Regions from separate parts of the Colwellia sp. MB3u-8 genome, predicted to be linked through region 1. Evidence: predicted binding sites of a transcription regulator. Region 1 holds the regulator's gene; each other region holds the start of a gene.

Region 1 (4,881 bases):
TTATTTACCTTGAGGACATTATCGTCATATACTTTTCGCTCTCGGCTGTTAAAGCTTCAGTAATAGTGTGTTTGGCTTGAAGAAAGGGTCGATTTTGCATCAGAGCTCTTGGTAAATCCCTAATACCAATCTCACTAATTATCTGATCATTTTTACTGGTTAAAATAACCTACTACTGCGTTATTTATTTAATAATTAGAACCACTAGTTATTAAATAAATGCCTTATATTTGGCCATTTTTCCTGCGTATAAAGTAGACCACCTAATTAATGAAATGGGTATAATAAATTTCAGCGCATAAGCTAGTTTAAGTTATTAAACAAGAAAAGTTGAACTAGGCGTTTAATGACCCAATTCAACTTTATTTAGGGATGTTTGCTGATATTAATCAACATCAAGTGGTGAAATGTAACCATCGGGTTTTAATGCTAATACATCACAATTAAGCCTATCAATAACATGCTCTGCGGTGTTACCAATTAACGCTGCCGATAAACCGGTACGGCCAATAGTACCCAGAATGACTAATTCGGCATCTAATTCAGCCGCTATGCTTTGAATGATATCTTCCGGTAAACCTTCTTTAATATGGGTGTTTTCCGGCGCAATATTAAAGGCAGTTGCATGTGCTAACATCGCTTTTTGATGATGTTTTAACATCGAGCGATTATAATCGCTGGCATTAAACTCTGGGATTTCTATGGCGATATTAACTGGCGTACCCGGGAATGAGTTAACTAGGTGTAGATTAGCTTTCATGACTTGGGTCAGCTGTTTAGCTTCTGCTGTGATTTTGTTATTAAGTGCTTTATGTTCTTCCTCTTCACTACCAATGTTTAACGCCGCAAGAATATTACCGTTATCAGGCCACAAATGCTCTTTCACGAGTAAAACAGGACAAGGACATTTACGCAGAATATGCCAATCGGTAGGAGTAAATATGACAGATTTAAATTTGTCGTGTTGATGAGTACCTTTAATGACAATGTCATAACCATTATCGAGTACTTGAGCAATAATTTGCTCAAAGGGACGGTTATGCCATATAACCCGACAATCGATAGAAATTCCGCTTAAATCAAGGTCAGCGAGTAAAGACTCTAGCCATTGAGTGCGATCATTAATAACTGATTTTCGCATGGCTTCACGCTCATCACTTGACAGCATGGTGGTCATTTCATAAGAAAAATCATAGATGGTCAAAAATGCGGTAATGCTAGCACCTGTTTTACGCGCTAATTCTATCGCCCGGTTTACCGCTTTTTGCTCTTCTGTTGTTGGGTCAACAATCGCGAGTATTTTTTGATACTTTTCCATAGCTAATTCCTTTATCAATTGTCTACTAGTGTTATAACAATAGTCTACTTTCAAGCAACAATAGTTGTTTTAAATCACATTATTATGCTGTCGACGATAAATAATATTTCACGCTAAGCATAGCGTGAAATACCTTAATAAGGCAATGTAGAAAAGCTGGTGTTAGCGTTACATTAAAGTGCGGCGCATTCGTTTAATTTATCGAAACTTAGAATCGTAATGAGTTTACCATCAACTGTAATTAAACCATTTTTATGAAAGCGGTTAAGCAAGCGGCTGATAGTCTCAACCGTTAAACCAATATAGTTACCAATATCACTGCGGGTCATAGATAAACGAAATTCAGATGGAGATAATCCACGGGCATGGTAACGAATACTTAAGGTACTGATAAATGTTGCTAGTCGTTGCTCGGCATTTTTACGATTAAGTAATGTTAGCATTTCTTGATCTTCACGGATCTCAGTACTCATCATACGCAAAATTTGTTTTTTTAATTTTGGCATGCTGTTCGATAAATGATCGAGCGTATTGTAAGGGATCTCACAAACCATTGAGGTTTCTAGCGCTTTAGCGAAACTTGGATGCTGAGCATCGGCAATAGCATCAAAGCCAAGTAAATCACCCGCTAAATGAAAGCCAGTAATTTGTTCTTCACCGTGTTTATTAATGGTGTAGGTCTTAAATGTGCCCGAACGGATGGCGTAAAGCGCATGCATAGGTTGACCGTCGTTAAATATTTGCTCGCCTTTATGGATCGGCAGCTTACGGTCGATAATATTATCTAACGTTTCTAACTCTTTATCATTGAGAGAAAAAGGTAAACATAATTCACTAAGACTACAGTTTTGGCAGTGAATATGTTGATGAACAGTGCATGATTTATAACTCATAAGATCCTTTAAAATTTGTCATGATGTTGTCATGATGTTTCCATGATTTTTTATATATATAAGGTCTATATCAGACACGTTATATATATAAAACGAGTATAGTATAGATGCCGTATGAAATCACTAGGCTGGCTGCCGTCTTTCTAAATAGTGTATGACTCAATAATGATTTAATACTTATGGTGCCCAGTGATACTGAAAGTAAGGCAGGTAAGGTGCCTAGTCCAAAGAAAAACATAATCAAGGCACCATCAAGGGGATCGGCACTAGCCAATGCCCAAGTTAGTGTAGAATATACCAAGCCACAAGGTAACCAGCCCCATAGTGCGCCTAAAGCGAAAGCACTTTGTACGTTTTTAATGGGAATAAATTTTTTAGTCTGTGGTGCTATGTACCGCCAAATACTTTTGCCTAAATGTTCGACGCGGCTTAACCACATAAACCACTGGCCTAAATATAAACCTAACAAGATAAGAAAAACACCCGCGATAGTTTTTAACAGTGAAACAGGTACACCGATATTTTTGGTCGCCATTGAGCTGGTGAATGCGACAAGAGCGCCAATAAGACTATAAGAGGCGATACGACCAAAGTTATAGGCCAATATAATTGCGTATTTTTTATGCCGAGAGGTATCAGAAATCGCCGTCGTCAACATGGTGCTGATACCACCACACATTACTATACAATGGCCTGAGCCTAATAATCCGATGACAAATGCGGAGAAATAATCAAGGCTCATAGACTATTTTTTTTGACCTGTGGGTCTGCTGGCTCTTGTGAGGTGTTTGTTTTGTCTATCTGTTTTTTTATTGGCGCAGCATTATTGCTTTGATGAATGCTTTGTTTATCATTATCATCTTCAAATAAAATGCTCATGCCTTGCTTTTCTAAATCATCAAATTGCTCAGTTTTTACCGCCCAAAAAAAGAGATAAATACCAATAGCGGTAAGTAAAATAGCAATGGGAATTAATACGTATATCACACTCATTTTTTTAATAACCTTAAAGAATTACTTACCACTAGTATTGAACTGGCCGACATACCAATGACTGCCATATATGGCGCTATATAGCCCATAACCGCTAATGGCAATACAATGGCATTATAACTAAAAGCCCAAAGGTAATTTTGCTTTATAATTCGCGCAGTACTTAAGGATACCTGTCGCAGTGTTTGCACACCTTTGAGTTTATTGTTCAGTAATATCACATCCGCACCGCTTTTAGCAATATCAGTACCACTACCCATGGCAATGGACAAATGCGCCGCACCCAATACAGGGGTATCGTTGACGCCATCACCTATCATAGCTACAGCATGTGAAGCTTGCTGTAGTTTAATCGCGTTGACTTTGTCTTGTGCAGATAAATCTGCTTGCACGCTATTAAGGTGCAGTTTTGCTTGTAATTTATCACAGCCTTGTTGATGATCACCCGATAACATGACAGTTTTAATGTTTTCATGATGTAAAAAATCAATTAAGGCTTTAGCATCTTCACGCAGGCCATCATGTAAATAAAATTCAGCCACTAAGTTATCATCTTGCATTAATACGCACTGCGCACTGTGCGCACTGTGCGCACTGTTGTCATTATTACTGAGTAGCCATGAGTTTTTACCAATTCTGTAATACTGGTGATTAACCTCACCAGAAATACCAGCACCTGGCGCAACCACCACTTGAGTTGTTGTTTGGCTAAAATCACGAAACTGGCTAAAGGCTTTTGCTAGGGGGTGAGCAGAGTGTGCCTCTAACGCCGCCGCAATAGCCAACACTTGTTGTTGTCCATCTGGAGCATTTTTATCTGCAAATGCGCCATAAGTTTTGACTGCGGTAATGGTAAATTCACCCGTTGTTAAGGTGCCGGTTTTATCAAAAGCCATCACCTCAATTTCAGGCATAGTTTCTAGCACATGTGCTGATTTAATCATGATCCCTTCACGGTTAAGGCGAGTGGTTGCACAAGTTAATGCCGTAGGTGTTGCTAATGACAGAGCACAGGGACAAGTTACCACTAGAACAGACAAGGTGATCCAAAACGCTTCTGCTGGTTGATGTTGAGACCAATATATTGCGGTAGCAATGGCAACAACTAGGATAAGAGCCACAAAATATTGGGCAATTTTATCTGACAATTGCGCCAATTTAGGTTTATGGCTTTGGGCACTTTCACTTAAGCGAATTAATTGGCTTAAAAATGATTCTTGGTTACTGTGGTTAACTTTTGCTGTTAAGTTACCATCACCATTTATGGTGCCGGCATAAAGATTATCTAGCGTGGTTTTATGCAACGGCAGTTGTTCACCAGAGAGCATGGCTTCATTGATTTGGCTAGTGCCCGTTATTATTTCGCAATCTGCGGGTATGGTTTCACCGGGTTTTATTAAAATAATATCATCCGCTTTTAAATGTGTTGCTGAGATAAAGCTTTCAATGCCCTGTTCAATTTTAGTGGCGGTCATCGGCATTAATTTTAATAAATTTGCCGAGATGTCAGCAGCGCGGCTGCGGGCCCTAAACTCTAGAAATTTACCAATTAGTAATAAAAAGGTAAACATGGAAACAGACTCGAAATACACTTCACCTTGCTGGGTAAATGTAGCCCAAACGCTAGCAAGAAAAGCCAGGCTAATCGCAATAGAGACAGGTACATCCATTGAAAGT
Region 2 (4,881 bases), on a different contig from region 1:
TGGAGCGTTTAAACCATCTCAAAATAATCGATTATTTATTTTAATGACGACTGTAACCAAGAATTTAAATAATTGCCGAAAAGTAAACGACAACTATTTAAGTTTAGTAGCTAAGTTCAATAGTTAAATTCAATAGACAAAGCTACTTAAGCACAGTTGCCTCGCTGAGCAATAACTCACCTATATAATTCTAGCAAAGTAAGGCTTTTTATCTATAGTCTTTAAAGCAGAGTATTTAATTAATATGTGGTTCTATTAATTCAAGCATAAGGTCAATGTGTGCATCATCATCATTTAGTGCTGGAATATAATGATATTTTTCACCTCCAGCATCAATAAATACGTCTTTGTTTTCATGTACTAACTCTTCTAAAGTTTCTAAACAGTCAGCACTAAATGCCGGGCTAATAATCGCTACATGCTTATTGCCATCTTCAGCAAGTTTTGCCAAGGTTTCATCTGTATAAGGTTTAAGCCACTCAGCTTTACCAAAACGCGATTGAAAGGTCATAACATAATCATCTTTACTTAAGCCAAGTTCTTCAACAACTAAACGGGTGGTTTTATGGCTAAAACAATAATATGGGTCGCCCTGCTCTAAAAAATACTTTGGCATACCATGATAAGAGAAAACTAACTTATCAGGCTTACCATGTTCAGCTATATAGTTATTAATACTGGCCGCTAATGCCTTAATGTATAAAGGTTTGTCATGATAGCCACTTTGAAAATGGATACTGGGGATCCAACGCCATTTTTTAATTTTATTAAATACTGCATCAAAGGTTGCCCCTACGGTTGGGCCCGCATATTGTGGATACAAAGGTAGAACAATAATATTGTTAACACCATTTTTTTGAAAATTTTCTAAAGCGTCAGCAATAGATGGATTACCATAACGCATAGCCACATCAACCATCACGTTATCGCCATACTTTGCCGTTAGTACTTTCTCAACTTTAGCTTTTTGTTGCTTACTAATCACTAACAAAGGCGAACCTTCCTCAGTCCAAACCGTTTCATATAACTTAGCTGATTTCTTTGGCCGCACTCGAAGAATAATGCCATGTAAAATCACAAACCAAATCAAGCGAGGAATTTCCACTACTCGTGGATCAGATAAAAACTCGCCCAAATAACGCCTAAGTGCCTTTGGTGTTGGGCTATCGGGTGTACCTAGATTAGTTAATAATACGCCCGTTTTTGTTGTGCAATCATGAATCTTTTTACTTTGGCCTGCATATCTTGACATAATTCTCTCTATAATATTTCGTTAATGACGTTGACAAAAATGTCTGAATCAGGCTTTACGCGGCTGTTAAAGTGCTTAACCGTTTTACCATCCGCGCTAACTAAATACTTATAAAAATTCCATTTAGGTGCGGTGGTTTTTTCCGCTAATGCTTTAAAAATAGGATGAGCCTCACTGCCATAGACATGCACAGGCGATAACATAGTAAAAGTTACACCATAGTTTACAAAACAGATATCAGCCGTATCTTTTTCGTCATCTTCTTCTTGAAAAAAGTCATCTGATGGAAAGCCAATAACCACTAGACCTTGCTCTTTGTATTCTTTATGCAAAGCTTCTAGCGCTGTAAATTGTGGAGTAAAACCACAATGACTAGCCGTATTCACAATTAACATTGCCTTACCCGCCGTTAACTGACAAAGATCAAGCAGTTCTTTAGCATGCAATTTTTTTTCACTGTGTTGCATAAATGCTAAACATTGTGATGAAGGGTCGATGTTAATGTTTTTAGTGATATCAACTTCGGCCTGCGCTTTAACGGTAAAGGTTGTTAAAGCAATGATGCTAATCAAGAATAAATTTTTCATGAGCTTCCTTTTTAGGGCTATTTCTGCCGACATATTATCGTAATTATCTCAGCAAAGGAATTATCCGTGCTTGTGACAATGTGTTATTTATTGTATCCGTTATTATACGAATTGGATCAATAAATTGATCACTTATTAAAAATTAAATAGCCTTATTAACAAAGCTGTGCGGAAAACCTGTTACTCAGCTTTATTGAACGATATAGTAGCCTGCGATGTGTTTGCAGCGATTCAAGTAAAACCTGAAACACAAATTAAAAACTAGTGACATAAATCAAAAGCTAGTCGGTTTATTAGGTTAATATCATCTCAATAATGACATGTGCCTGAACTACACGTAACAATTAAGTGAAAAAGTTTGTCCAGATTACACAGCAAAAACACAGTATTTACACCGAACACCAATAGCTTACTAAGCGCTAGTAACTTAGCTTGTATACGTGGCGATCGCCTGTTGTTTGAAACGCTTGATATTCACATTGCCGCAGGCGATATTGTGCAAGTTGAAGGACCAAATGGTGCTGGAAAAACTAGTTTATTGCGCATTCTTTCCGGTCTTTCTCAGCCCTATGACGGTGCGGTTTATTTTCAAGATGAAAGTATTACGCAACACCGTGAAGCATTCCATCAAGATTTACTTTATTTAGGTCACTTACCCGGTGTTAAAGACGAGATAACCGCACAAGAAAATCTCGAGTTTAATCTGGCTTTACATGGCCTAAATAGTGACACAGCCGAGGCGACATTAGCAGAAGTTAACTTACTTGGCTTTGAGGATGCGCTTGCTGCTCACTTAAGTGCAGGACAGCACCGTCGAATATCTTTAGCCCGCTTATGGCAAAGCCAAGCTAAAATTTGGATTTTAGATGAACCCTTCACCGCTATTGATAAGTTAGGCGTGGAAAAATTAGAACAATTATTTTTACAACATGCTGACAACGGTGGCTGTGTGATATTAACCACTCATCAAGATCTCTCATTACCCGCAGAGCGAGTAAAGAAAGTCACTTTAGCTTATCGTTTTTATTAGGGTCATCAGTTATGACACAAGTTTCTTACCGCGCGGCCTTTGGCTTAATTGTTAAAAGAGATCTGATGATCGCTTTTCGTCATCGCGACGACATTATTAATCCTTTATTGTTCTTTGTTATTGTCGTCACGCTATTTCCGTTAGGCGTTGGCCCAGAAAGTACAACGTTATCACGCATTGCCCCAGGCATTATTTGGGTTGCGGCTTTACTCGCCACTTTGCTATCACTGGACAGATTATTTAAGTCTGATTACGCAGACGGCTCACTAGAACAAATGCTATTAAGTCCGCAGCCAATATTTATATTAGTGCTGGCTAAAATTGTTGCACATTGGTTGCTTACTGGCTTACCATTAATACTTATTGCGCCACTGCTCGCGGTATTACTGCATTTAAATGAGCACAGTTATGGTGCGCTCATGCTAACACTATTGCTGGGCACGCCGGTATTGAGCTTGCTTGGCGCTATTGGCGTTGCTTTAACCGTTGGCATTAAAAAAGGTGGGGTATTACTCAGCTTGTTGGTACTGCCGCTGTACATTCCCGTACTTATTTTTGCCACTAGCGCAATCGATACTGCGGCAATGAACTTACCTTATAACGGACAACTTGCTATAATCGCGGCAATATTTTTTGCCTCGTTAACCTTGGCCCCATTTGCTGTAAGTGCAGCGCTGAAAGTGAGTACAAATTAATATGATGTGGAAGTGGCTTCACCCTTACGCAAACCCTGAGATTAGCTATCATTTTGCGGGTAAAATATTACCTTGGTGCGCGCGCCTAGCCTTTGTTTTTTTAGCTATTGGTATTACCTGGGCCTTACTATTTGCCCCTGCTGATTATCAACAAGGTGATACCTTTAGAATATTCTATTTACATGTACCTGCGGCTATGTTGTCTATGGGTATATATTTAGGCATGGCCATTGCAGCGTTATCTAGCTTAGTGTGGCAATTAAGACTTGCTGATGCTACAGCGGCTGCCATGGCACCTATCGGCGCGACTTTTACTTTTATCGCCCTCATTACCGGTGCGGCCTGGGGCAAACCTATGTGGGGTACGTGGTGGATTTGGGATGCCCGACTGACTTCTGAGCTGATATTATTATTTTTATACTTGGGTGTTATTGCTTTACATAATGCTTTTGAAGATAAAAATTTAGCAGGCAAAGCAGCTGGCATTCTTGCCTTAGTGGGGGTGATTAATTTACCGATTATTAAATATTCTGTCGAGTGGTGGAACACCCTGCATCAAGGGGCAACTGTGAGTAAACTAGGCCAACCTTCGATGACTGCAGATATGTTTTGGCCATTTTTGGTTTGTTTTATTGGTTTTTCTTTTTTAGTCACAGCGTTAATCTGCTTGCGTTTTCGCAGCGAAATACTCAATCGCAACAGTATGCGCCCTTGGGTACGTGAATTAGTGGCTACTGAGGAGAAAGCGCATGCAGTTTGATAGTTTCAGTGCTTTTATCGCTATGGGCGGCTATGGCTTTTATGTCTGGTTATCCTATGGTGTTAGTATTTTAGCTTTAGCCTTATTAGTTTTTTCGAGTATCACTGATCATAAAAAAATTAAGCAGCAAATAGCTCAACGTGAAAAACGCGAAACAAAATTACGTCAGGCGGCCGAGCTACAAAACGCACAAACCCGTGCTGACATCAGTCCTAAAACTTAAGAGGTAACAGTATGAATCCCCGTCGTAAGAAGCGATTAACTATAGTCACGTCAATAATCATCGGCTTAGGCGTTGTTGCCGGGCTTGTTTTGTACGCGTTAAGTCAAAATATTGATTTATTCTATAAGCCTTCTGAAATATATAATGGCAAACAAGATACCGGTCTTAAAGCCATTAACGGCCAACGCTTGCGTATTGGTGGTTTAGTGGTGCCAGGCAGTGTGCATCGTAATAGCGAAAGCTTAAAAGTAAGCTTTAAACTCGCCGATATGAGAATGCCTATTAGCTTCTCTGAGACTGATCCAACCGTTACCGTTAGCTATGACGGTATTTT
Region 3 (4,881 bases), on a different contig from region 1:
ATACTGGTTGGTATGGGCGCTATTATTATGGATGGTGTTATTGTTGAGGATGATGTATTTATCGGTGCGGGTAGTTTAGTGCCGCCAAACAAAACGCTTAAAAGCGGCTACTTATATGTTGGTAACCCAGTTAAACAAGCGAGAGAGTTAAAGCAGAGTGAAGCTGATTTTCTCAAGCAGTCGGCGATAAACTATGTTGAATTAAAAGCTGAGTACTTAGCTGATAGCCATTAACCTTTGAGGTTACTCCAACTCTATATGTATTTCATTACCTTCTGGCTCGTTTTCCTCGAGCCAGCTTTCTGTTACTTCTTCTAAATCAAATTTAGTGCCATTATCAATTTCGGTTAATTTCTTTAGCTGCATAGAATGAAAATATAACCTTATACGCTGTCCTGAAACTTGTCCGGTAAAAGACCAAGCATCATGCTGCTGATCAAAATGTAGATCATCATTAAATAAAATTGCTTGGTTCATCTTATGCTCGCTTCACTTTCATTACTTTAACTGAGCTCTTAAGGAGACAAGTACAGGCTCTACTGCTGGGCTAACGGCTCTCCACAAATGAAAGCTTGCCGCAGCCTGCCCCACTAACATGCCTAAGCCATCAATAATATGTTCAACACCTAGCTGTTTTGCTTGTTTTAAAAATGCGGTTGGCTCTTTGCCATAGACCATGTCATAACAAACTGTTGAACTTTTAATTGTGTGATCTGATATCGGTAAGCTATCACCGGATAGACCTGCTGATGTGGCATTGATGATGATATCAAATGCTAAGTTATTGGTCTCTGCGAAAGTAACAGCATCAATAGCCTCATTAGGATACTGGCTAGTAATGGCCTGTGCTTTACTTAATGTTCTATTGGCAATAGTTAATGATTGAGGAGACTGCTCTAATATTGATTGCACAACGCCCTTTGCGGCTCCGCCAGCACCGAGTAATAACACCTTACTATCTCGCAGTTGCACTTGATGCCTGAGTAAGTCACTAACTAAGCCGACACCATCTGTAGTATCACCATAAATAATTCCATTAGAAAAAATTAAGGTGTTCACTGCGCCAGCTAACTTGGCTCTTCCACTCAACTCATGACACAGGGCAAATGCTTGTTCTTTAAATGGTGCGGTGACATTGGCGCCTTTGCCATTGTTAGCCATTAATTCTTTTACGGCATTGTCGAATTGATCTAATGCAACCCACTCACTTTGGTAGTTCATTATTTGCTTTGACTGTAGCGCAAACTGTTGGTGAATAAAGGGAGATTTTGATTGAGCGATAGGATTACCAAATACGCGATACTGATCCATAAGATTACTAGCTTAAATGTTTAGCGGTAGACTACCCTAGTTGTTAAACAATGAAAACAAAAAAGCAGTCACTGGGTAACTGCTTTTTTCATCACTTTGGCCCGTGCTGAATATGGTTAAAGTATCTTTAAAATTTATAAGCTAACATTAGTGAATAAACCATAGGGTCTATTTCAACTTCAGCACTGCCATTAACACTCCCACCTACTTTAAAACTGGTATCCGTATTAATATCAATATAACGAGCGGAAGCATTTAATGACCACCTTTTGTCAAGTTGGTAATCAGCACCAAGTTGAACAGAAAGTCCGAAAGACCCGTCTAAGTCTAAATCACTAAAACCGGCCTCTTTATAAGTTGAAGAAAACTTCTCATCAAAGAAAATTGTATAGTTGATACCCGCACCCACATAGGGCTTAAACGCTGAGTGAGTATCAAAGTAATACAGTGCACTTAATGTCGGTGGTAAATGAGATATTTTACCAAGCGTTGTGGTTGCGCCATCGGCATGCAGTTTTATGTCATGAGAAAACGGGGTTGAGGCTAAGAGTTCAATAGCCCAGTTTTTATCATAAAAATAAACAAAATTAACACCAAGCTGAGTATCACCATCCGCTGATACATCTAAACCTGAATCAGCGCCATCGAGGAACACGTTAGCTTTATTACTGGCAGGATCAACCATAGTGGCGCCACCACGAACGACAAAGTCGCCAGCTTGGTTAGCAAGTGCAAGGGGAGATAATGTAAGAGCGGAGAGGATGAGTCCATTAATTACTGAGGTTTTCATTAGAGCGTTACCTTTTATAAATAGAAAAAATATTAAATTTGTTCACTAAGGTAATTTTACGCGCGCCTGGTTTTCGACAGTTTGATCTAGCTCAAGCTTTATCATAAACCCTAAAAAAATAAGCTTTAATGGTCTTGAAATTAAAAAATTTAATTTGGGTAACTTAACCTAGCAACCACACCTACAGCGACCTTTTCTGTTGATGTGGATTGCTAGGTTAATAAACAACAAGCGGTAATGCTAGGTTATAACCAATCTTGCGGTACTAAATAGTCTTGTAGTGCTGCTTCTGGGCTGCCAGCTTCCGGCTGAAAATTATATTCCCAACGTGCCAGTGGCGGCATTGACATTAAAATGGATTCTGTTCTGCCACCTGATTGCAAACCAAATAAGGTGCCGCGATCAAAAACTAAATTAAATTCAACGTAGCGGCCACGACGATAAAGTTGAAATTGACGATGATTATCATCAAAGGGCGTTGCTTTACGCTTTTCTATTAAAGGTATGTAAGCATCAAGAAAGCCTTTTCCAACTGCTTTCATATAATCAAAGCACTTATCGAATTCCCATTTATTCAAATCATCAAAAAATAAGCCGCCAACGCCACGAGTTTCATTGCGGTGTTTTAAATGGAAGTATTCGTCACACCACTTTTTATATTTTGGATAAACATCGTCACCAAAAGGCTGACAAATATCTTTTGCCGTTTGATGCCAATGCACAACATCTTCTTTGAACGGGTAAAAAGGCGTGAGGTCAATACCACCACCAAACCACCACACAGGTGCTTCACCTTCTTTTTCAGCAATAAAAAATCGGACATTGGCATGAGATGTCGGAATAAAAGGATTTTTAGGATGAATAACTAATGATACACCACAAGCTTGCCATTTACGGCCAGCCAATTCTGGACGATGTGCTGTTGCAGATGGTGGTAACTTATCACCAGAAACCACTGAAAAATTGACCCCACCTTGCTCAATAACGCTACCATTTGTGAGTACTCGGGTTCTGCCACCACCGCCTTCAGCACGCTGCCAATTATCTTCAATAAATTTACCACTACCGTCGGCAGCCTCTAACGCGGAACAAATTTGGTCTTGCAACGATTTTAAAAATTCAACAACAACATTAATATTTATAGTGCTCATGAGCGAATAACATCTCCAGATAATGCATCAATAATAGTAGAAGGCTGATCAAAGCCTAGAGTTTTTCCTTTAATAATAAAATCAATTTTATTAGCGAGATCATTGGGAATTCCTTGCCATGTTTTGGCCGGAGGTTTACCACTTAAGTTCGCGCTCGTAGAAACAATCGGCTTATTAGTGGCGAGACATAGTGCCACAACGTCTGGCTGGCTAGTAACACGCACCGCAATAGTGTCAAAGCGCCCCGTCAACAACCTAGAAGTGTTAGCATTTTTAGCCACTAATTGCGTAATACCGTTGGGCCAGCGAGATAATATCGCCAGGCGTTTGTCTTGAGGTATTTTACACTCATCTATATAAGGTAAAAGTTGTCTATAATCACCCGCAAGCAGTATTAAGCCTTTATCTACTGAACGTGACTTGATCAACAGCAATTTTTCAATTGCCCCATCGTTATCAGGATCACAACCTAAACCAAATACGGCCTCGGTTGGGTAAGCTAAAATACCACCCTGTTGAAATGTTTCTAATGCTGTCGTCATGGCGTTTTATGATGGCGCTTAGTAAAATTAATTTAATGATGATTATACGTTTTTTACTGACAAACAACATGGCTAGTAAAAAAAAACGGTAAGAGTCTGTAAACTCTTACCGTTTGGATTAACCCCCCGTTCAACGCTAATAATAAATTAAGCTTCAAACAGCTCTTTAATTTTCTGCCTGAGCACAAACTTCTGTACTTTACCGGTTGAGGTTTTAGGCAACTCGCTAAAAACAATGGTTTTAGGGACTTTAAAGCCTGCCATATGTTCACGGCAATATTGAATTACCTCTTGTTCTGTCAGCGTATGCCCGCGTTTCACTGCTATAAATGCACAGGGAGTTTCACCCCACTTTTCATCTTTTTTAGCCACTACGGCCGCTTCTAAAATGGCTGGATGGGTATATAACACCCCTTCTACTTCGACTGATGAAATATTTTCACCCCCCGAAATTATAATATCTTTCGAACGATCACGAATTTCAATATAACCATCTGGATGTTTAACCGCTAAGTCTCCTGAATGAAACCAACCATTTGCAAAAGCCTCTTCTGTGGCTTTTTCATTTTTCAAGTAGCCTTTCATCGTGCTATTACCCCTGAACATTATTTCACCCATAGTGATTCCATCTGGGCGAACAGGCTCCATAGTATCCGGATTTAGCACATCAACTTCTTCTTGCGTGATATAACGCACACCTTGGCGCGCTTTTAATGCCGCCCGTTCATCATCGCTGCGTTCATTCCATTCATCTTTCCACTCACTAACGACACAAGGCCCATAAACTTCAGTTAAGCCATAACTTTGGGTGATTTCAATACCTAAGTTTTCAATGCCCTTAATAACCGCCGCAGGTGGCGGAGCACCAGCGGTCATCACTTTAATATTTTTAGGTAATTGCGCCAGCAAGCTTTCGTCAGCATTTAAAATCATATTGAGCACAATTGGCGCGCCACAAAAATGACTGACCTTATGCTCAATCATCGCATTAACGATAGCGCCTACTTCAACTTGCCTCAAACAAATTTGCGTACCGCCAACAGCCACTATAGTCCAAGGAAAACACCAACCATTGCAATGGAACATC
Region 4 (4,881 bases), on a different contig from region 1:
CAGAATATCAAGCACCACGACTGCTTATTGGCCATAGTTTAGGTGGTGCAGCTGTGCTTGGTGTTGCTCAATATGTTGAAGAAGCGAGCGCAGTGGTCACTATTGGCGCGCCATTAGATGCTGCGCATGTCGCGAAAAACTTTGCCCTGCAGCTTGATGATATTGAAAAAAATGGTAAAGCAGAGGTTAATTTAGCTGGGCGTGTATTTACCATAGAAAAACAATTTTTAGATGATATAAAGCGCTACGATACCCGTCATATTGGTCAACTAAAAAAAGCACTTTTAGTCATGCACTCGCCAATCGACAGCACGGTAAATATCAGCGAAGCGGAAAAAATATACCAAGCCGCCTTACATCCTAAGAGCTTTGTTAGTTTAGATGATGCCGACCATTTACTGACCAATAAACGTGATGCTGAATATGCTGCTGATGTAATAGCGGCGTGGGCAGGGCGATATATTACTTACGCGGACAATGCTAACCATATTGCTAAACATATTGCTGAAACTGCTAGCAGTAAGTATGACAAAAATGAGATCGCTAAAGGGCATGTCATCGTAGAAGAAAAAAACCATAAATTTACTCAACACGTCAGCACCAATAGCCACTATTGGCTTGCTGATGAACCAGAAAGTGTTGGTGGTAATAACATGGGACCTGATCCTTATGAGCATTTGCTAGCGGGCTTAGGCGCTTGTACCGCCATGACTTTACGTATGTACGCTGAGCGTAAAAATTTGGCTATCAAACATATTAAAGTGGAGCTAACGCACAGTCGAGATTACCAACAAGACTGTCAAAAATGTGAAAGTGAAAGTCAGGGTATTGAAGCCATAGTGCGGAAAATTAGCTTTGTTGGCGAGCTAGAAACAGCTCAATACGCGCGATTTTTAGCGATAGCAGATAAATGTCCAGTACATAAAACGCTGCACAATAATGTCAAAGTGGTGAGTACATTGCTTAATCAAGCATAAAAAATTAGCCTAACTGCTGATGATAAATTATCATTGGCAGATAGAAGATCATCATTGCTATAAAAACAATGTAAAGTATAGAGTTTGGTATATGTCTGAAGCGTTAAAGGGTATTAAAGTCGTTGATTTAAGTCGAATTTTGGCCGGGCCTTGGGCATCACAAATGCTCGCTGATATGGGGGCTGAAGTTATTAAGGTGGAAAGACCCAAAAAAGGTGATGATACCCGTCATTGGGGTCCTCCATTTATTAAACCGGCGCAAGATAATGAACCTGCACAAGCTGCCTATTACCACAGTGCAAACCGCAACAAACAGTCAATCGCTATTGATATAACCCTGCGACAAGGGCAACAAGTGATAAAAGATATGATCACTAAAGCCGATGTCTTAATTGAAAACTATAAAGTGGGTGGTCTTGAAAAATATGGTTTGAGTTATCAGCAAGTAAAAAAACTCAACCCTAAATTAGTTTATTGTTCGATCACTGGCTTTGGTCAACATGGCCCATACGCACATAAAGCCGGCTACGATGCCATGATCCAAGGTGAAGGTGGCTTAATGAGTTTAACCGGTGCTGCTGATGGCGAACCGATGAAAGTTGGCGTGGCAGTGATTGATGTAATGACCGGGCTTTATAGCGCGAATGCTATTCTTGCGGCATTACTCGCTAAAGCCCATACCAACAAAGGCCAGCACATAGATATTGCCTTACTTGACGTACAAGTGGCAACACTAGCTAATCAAGGCATGAACTATTTAGCCACAGGTGAAAATCCAAAGCGTTTAGGCAATGCTCACCCTAATATTGTGCCCTATCAAACCTTCGCGACTAATGATGGCAGCTTGATATTAGCGATAGGCAATGATCAACAGTTTGAACGATTTTGTCAGGCCGCTCAGTGCTCAGAATTGGCAAAAAATGCCTTATTTAAAACTAATCAACATAGGGTCGAAAATCGTATTGAACTTGTGCCGCTTTTAGCGCTTATTCTCGCTAAGCAAAGCACAGATTATTGGGTTACGATATTAGAAGCAATCGCGGTACCTTGTGGACCGGTAAATACCTTGAAACAAATATTTAACCACCCACAAATAAACCATCGCGAGATGGTAAAACAAGTACCGGATAAAGACGGTAGGCTAATTAAAACCGTGGCATCACCGATTAACTTATCGGATACGCCATTACAATATAAACACGCCGCGCCGAATATTGGCCAACATAGTCAACAGATTTTAACGCAGTTTTTACAGTATAATGACGAGAAAGTTGCCGCGTTATTGCAAGCTGGTGTTGTAGCGTAATTTTTATTGTTTGCATCGTTTCATTGCTTGTAAAGATAATAGCTAAAATCAGTGGATTCTGTTATTTTTATCTTAAAGAAATCGCGCTAATTCACGCTAAATAAAGCGAATGTAAGGTTGAGTAAGTTATTAATCTATATGGAAATTGTCTGTATTTAACTTAATGTTGTTATATTTATCGAGAAACCCATGTCTAATTCAATGTCTTTAGAAAAAATATTTATTATTATAGCGATCATATTAGGGTTTGGCTCTGCGGTTGACTTGATATATGCTTTAGCAGACGCAAATATTCAACTCGCTGAGGTATTGCGTTGTATATTAAATATTGTTATTGCTGGCTTTTTATATCTTTATTTTAATAAAAAACATAAAGCAAAAGTTGAAGATTAAATACCTTGGCAAGTTAAGTATGACACTCGCCTATAATGACCTGCTTAGATCTTAAAATTACCGGCCCAGATGTTAAATTTATCGTGATCAATAACTCCTCATCATTAATTTTTTAGATAGTTGTTTTATATCAAAGTAAATAAATTTTTGTATGCTACTTTTAATTTATACCTATAAATAAAAGAAGATATTATGAGTAAAATATTCGTTGTTGCCGATTTATCAGACAGCAAACAAGTCGCGATAAAACGAGCTTGTGAACTGGCTAAAACTAAAAGCCAATCATTGCATATTGTTTACTTTTGTTATCAAAGTTTACGCCATATTCAAGATGATCCACAAAATATAAAACAAGCGGTAATCGATGCGGTTACCTATAATGCAGAAAAATCACTCAAGACCTTAGTGCCTGACGATATTGATTACAGTTATGAAGTCGTATGGGAAAAGCGTATTGACCGTTGGATAAATGACTACGCAAAACAACATCAGTTATTCATGGTGGTAAAAACGGCCCATCGCACTGAGACTTTTTTATACACATCTACCGATTGGCAATTATTACGCGAGTGCCCAGCGCCAATATTTATTGTCAGTGATCATAAATGGCGTAAATCGCCAAATGTCTTAGCCGCTATTGATTTAGAGACTAAACGTAAAAGCAAACAAATACTAAATCATCAGATATTAACTGCAGCGAAAGAGTTTTCTAAAGCGAACAACGCAGAATTATTTGTCTGTTATACCTTACAATTTTCAAAGTTTTTACGTGACTTAGGTTTACAATATAAAGACGAATTAGAAATTAAAGCAGGGGAAACCCTGAAGCATAAAATTGAAAAATTAGCGGCGGAATATGACATTCCTGTCGCGAATTTTTTTATTAAGGCCGGTGAGCCCGAAAAGGTAATTCCCAGTATGGCGGCCCGGCAAAAAGCAGGGTTAGTGGTTATTGGTACTGTGGGCCGAAAAGGTTTGAAAGCGAAAGTGTTAGGTAATACGGCCGAGAAAATTTTAAGCTTGTTAAAATCAGACGTGCTAGCACTAAAACCAGAATAATTATCGGGTATTTACCCTTAGTTATCACTATTTTGTTATGACTATGACCAGAACTATGACCAGAACTAACACCATGCGTTTCGGCTATACTATTTATAGCCGAAACTAATAGCCGAAACGGGCGCTGAAAAAGGATGCTTTAGCGCTAGATGCTTATTTCTGGTCTTTACTTGGTTTAGCTTTACTGGGCTTAGCCTTACTTTTTTCAGTTTTATTTTTTACCGTGGCATTATCGGTATCTTGCATAGGTGGCAGCATACCTTTAAGTAAACGGCCAAATATATCTGCACCGGTAATAATACGTTTAGTTTCACCCCATACCAGCAGCACATCGTGTTCAATAACGCCGTCAAAGTTTTTATCAATAGAGGTACTTACTTTCATTTTTAAAATGGCTTCATTTAACGATGTCGTTTCATCAGTGATAACAACCGGACGATGACAAAAATTGTAAGGGTCAAAGTTTTCTGACTGAAACAGTGCGCTACGCAAGAAGCCATCAGCATCAATAACCAGTAAAGGTTTACCTTCCAGATTGGTTAATACCACCCAACTATAACCAGAATGGTTTAGCATAGTTAAAAATGGATCGTCGGGGCCAGAATAAGTATCTGGCAGAACGGGTAAATCAAGCTTTGTTGGCAAGGCGATAATAGAGTTAGGGTCAATAACTTCACCTTCTTCTGTGACTCTAATTTCATCTAAAGCAAAAAAATTCAGTGCGCCAATACCCTCAACATGGTTCAAGTCAGCTTCTTCAGCGCTAATGTGCTCTTTAATAATACTGCCTAATTCACTTTCTGCTAAATAGGTAATACCTTCTTTGCCCAACCAAGCGTCAAGTATTAGCGCACTTGGGCGAGTAACGGGGTAAAGCACAAACTGGTAGAAGCGAATGATAGGTGCGAGCATGCTGCCCATTTTTAAGGCATTGCGAGAAAAGTAAGCCTGAGGCGTAATTTCACCCACCACTGTGATCACTATGGTTGAGAACAAAAAGGCGCCAACACCTGTAAGTACCGAGTCAGACAACATAGTTAACAAAACATTAATACCTACATTGCCCCATAAAATAGTCGCTAATAAAAAGTTAGAATCGTTTCTCAGTGTTAATACCGTTATGGCGGCTTTATTACCTTTATTTGC

The links. The regulator FNR, encoded in region 1, switches genes on or off when oxygen is low (the NO sensors DNR and NnrR bind a similar motif). The targets are predictions, from matches to a motif close to TTGATCTAGATCAA.
Region 2: ccmA (cytochrome c biogenesis heme-transporting ATPase CcmA) is a predicted target of FNR. The motif match lies at 2,104-2,117, and genes of this name have one in related genera.
Region 3: H4J54_RS19040 (OmpW family protein) is a predicted target of FNR. The motif match lies at 2,183-2,196, and genes of this name have one in related genera.
Region 4: H4J54_RS08760 (universal stress protein) is a predicted target of FNR. The motif match lies at 2,797-2,810, and genes of this name have one in related genera.

What each region holds. Positions count from the first base shown of each region.
Region 1 covers NZ_JACGVA010000038.1:17,409-22,289, reverse strand. The annotation lists gene uspE (universal stress protein UspE) at 386-1,318, opposite strand; gene fnr (fumarate/nitrate reduction transcriptional regulator Fnr) at 1,492-2,211, opposite strand; gene H4J54_RS03955 (sulfite exporter TauE/SafE family protein) at 2,291-2,953, opposite strand; gene ccoS (cbb3-type cytochrome oxidase assembly protein CcoS) at 2,950-3,204, opposite strand; gene H4J54_RS03945 (heavy metal translocating P-type ATPase) at 3,201-4,881, opposite strand, start outside.
Region 2 covers NZ_JACGVA010000068.1:458,879-463,759, reverse strand. The annotation lists gene hemH (ferrochelatase) at 236-1,252, opposite strand; gene H4J54_RS14460 (glutathione peroxidase) at 1,261-1,839, opposite strand; gene ccmA (cytochrome c biogenesis heme-transporting ATPase CcmA) at 2,198-2,869, shown strand; gene ccmB (heme exporter protein CcmB) at 2,881-3,564, shown strand; gene H4J54_RS14445 (heme ABC transporter permease) at 3,569-4,324, shown strand; gene ccmD (heme exporter protein CcmD) at 4,314-4,547, shown strand; gene ccmE (cytochrome c maturation protein CcmE) at 4,559-4,881, shown strand, end outside.
Region 3 covers NZ_JACGVA010000073.1:478,859-483,739, reverse strand. The annotation lists gene H4J54_RS19055 (gamma carbonic anhydrase family protein) at 1-234, shown strand, start outside; gene H4J54_RS19050 (hypothetical protein) at 244-477, opposite strand; gene aroE (shikimate dehydrogenase) at 499-1,311, opposite strand; gene H4J54_RS19040 (OmpW family protein) at 1,439-2,101, opposite strand; gene hemF (oxygen-dependent coproporphyrinogen oxidase) at 2,347-3,252, opposite strand; gene H4J54_RS19030 (Sua5/YciO/YrdC/YwlC family protein) at 3,249-3,794, opposite strand; gene H4J54_RS19025 (acyl-CoA synthetase) at 3,942-4,881, opposite strand, start outside.
Region 4 covers NZ_JACGVA010000061.1:19,945-24,825, reverse strand. The annotation lists gene H4J54_RS08775 (bifunctional alpha/beta hydrolase/OsmC family protein) at 1-977, shown strand, start outside; gene H4J54_RS08770 (CaiB/BaiF CoA-transferase family protein) at 1,069-2,283, shown strand; gene H4J54_RS08765 (hypothetical protein) at 2,473-2,676, shown strand; gene H4J54_RS08760 (universal stress protein) at 2,869-3,735, shown strand; gene H4J54_RS08755 (DUF21 domain-containing protein) at 3,889-4,881, opposite strand, start outside.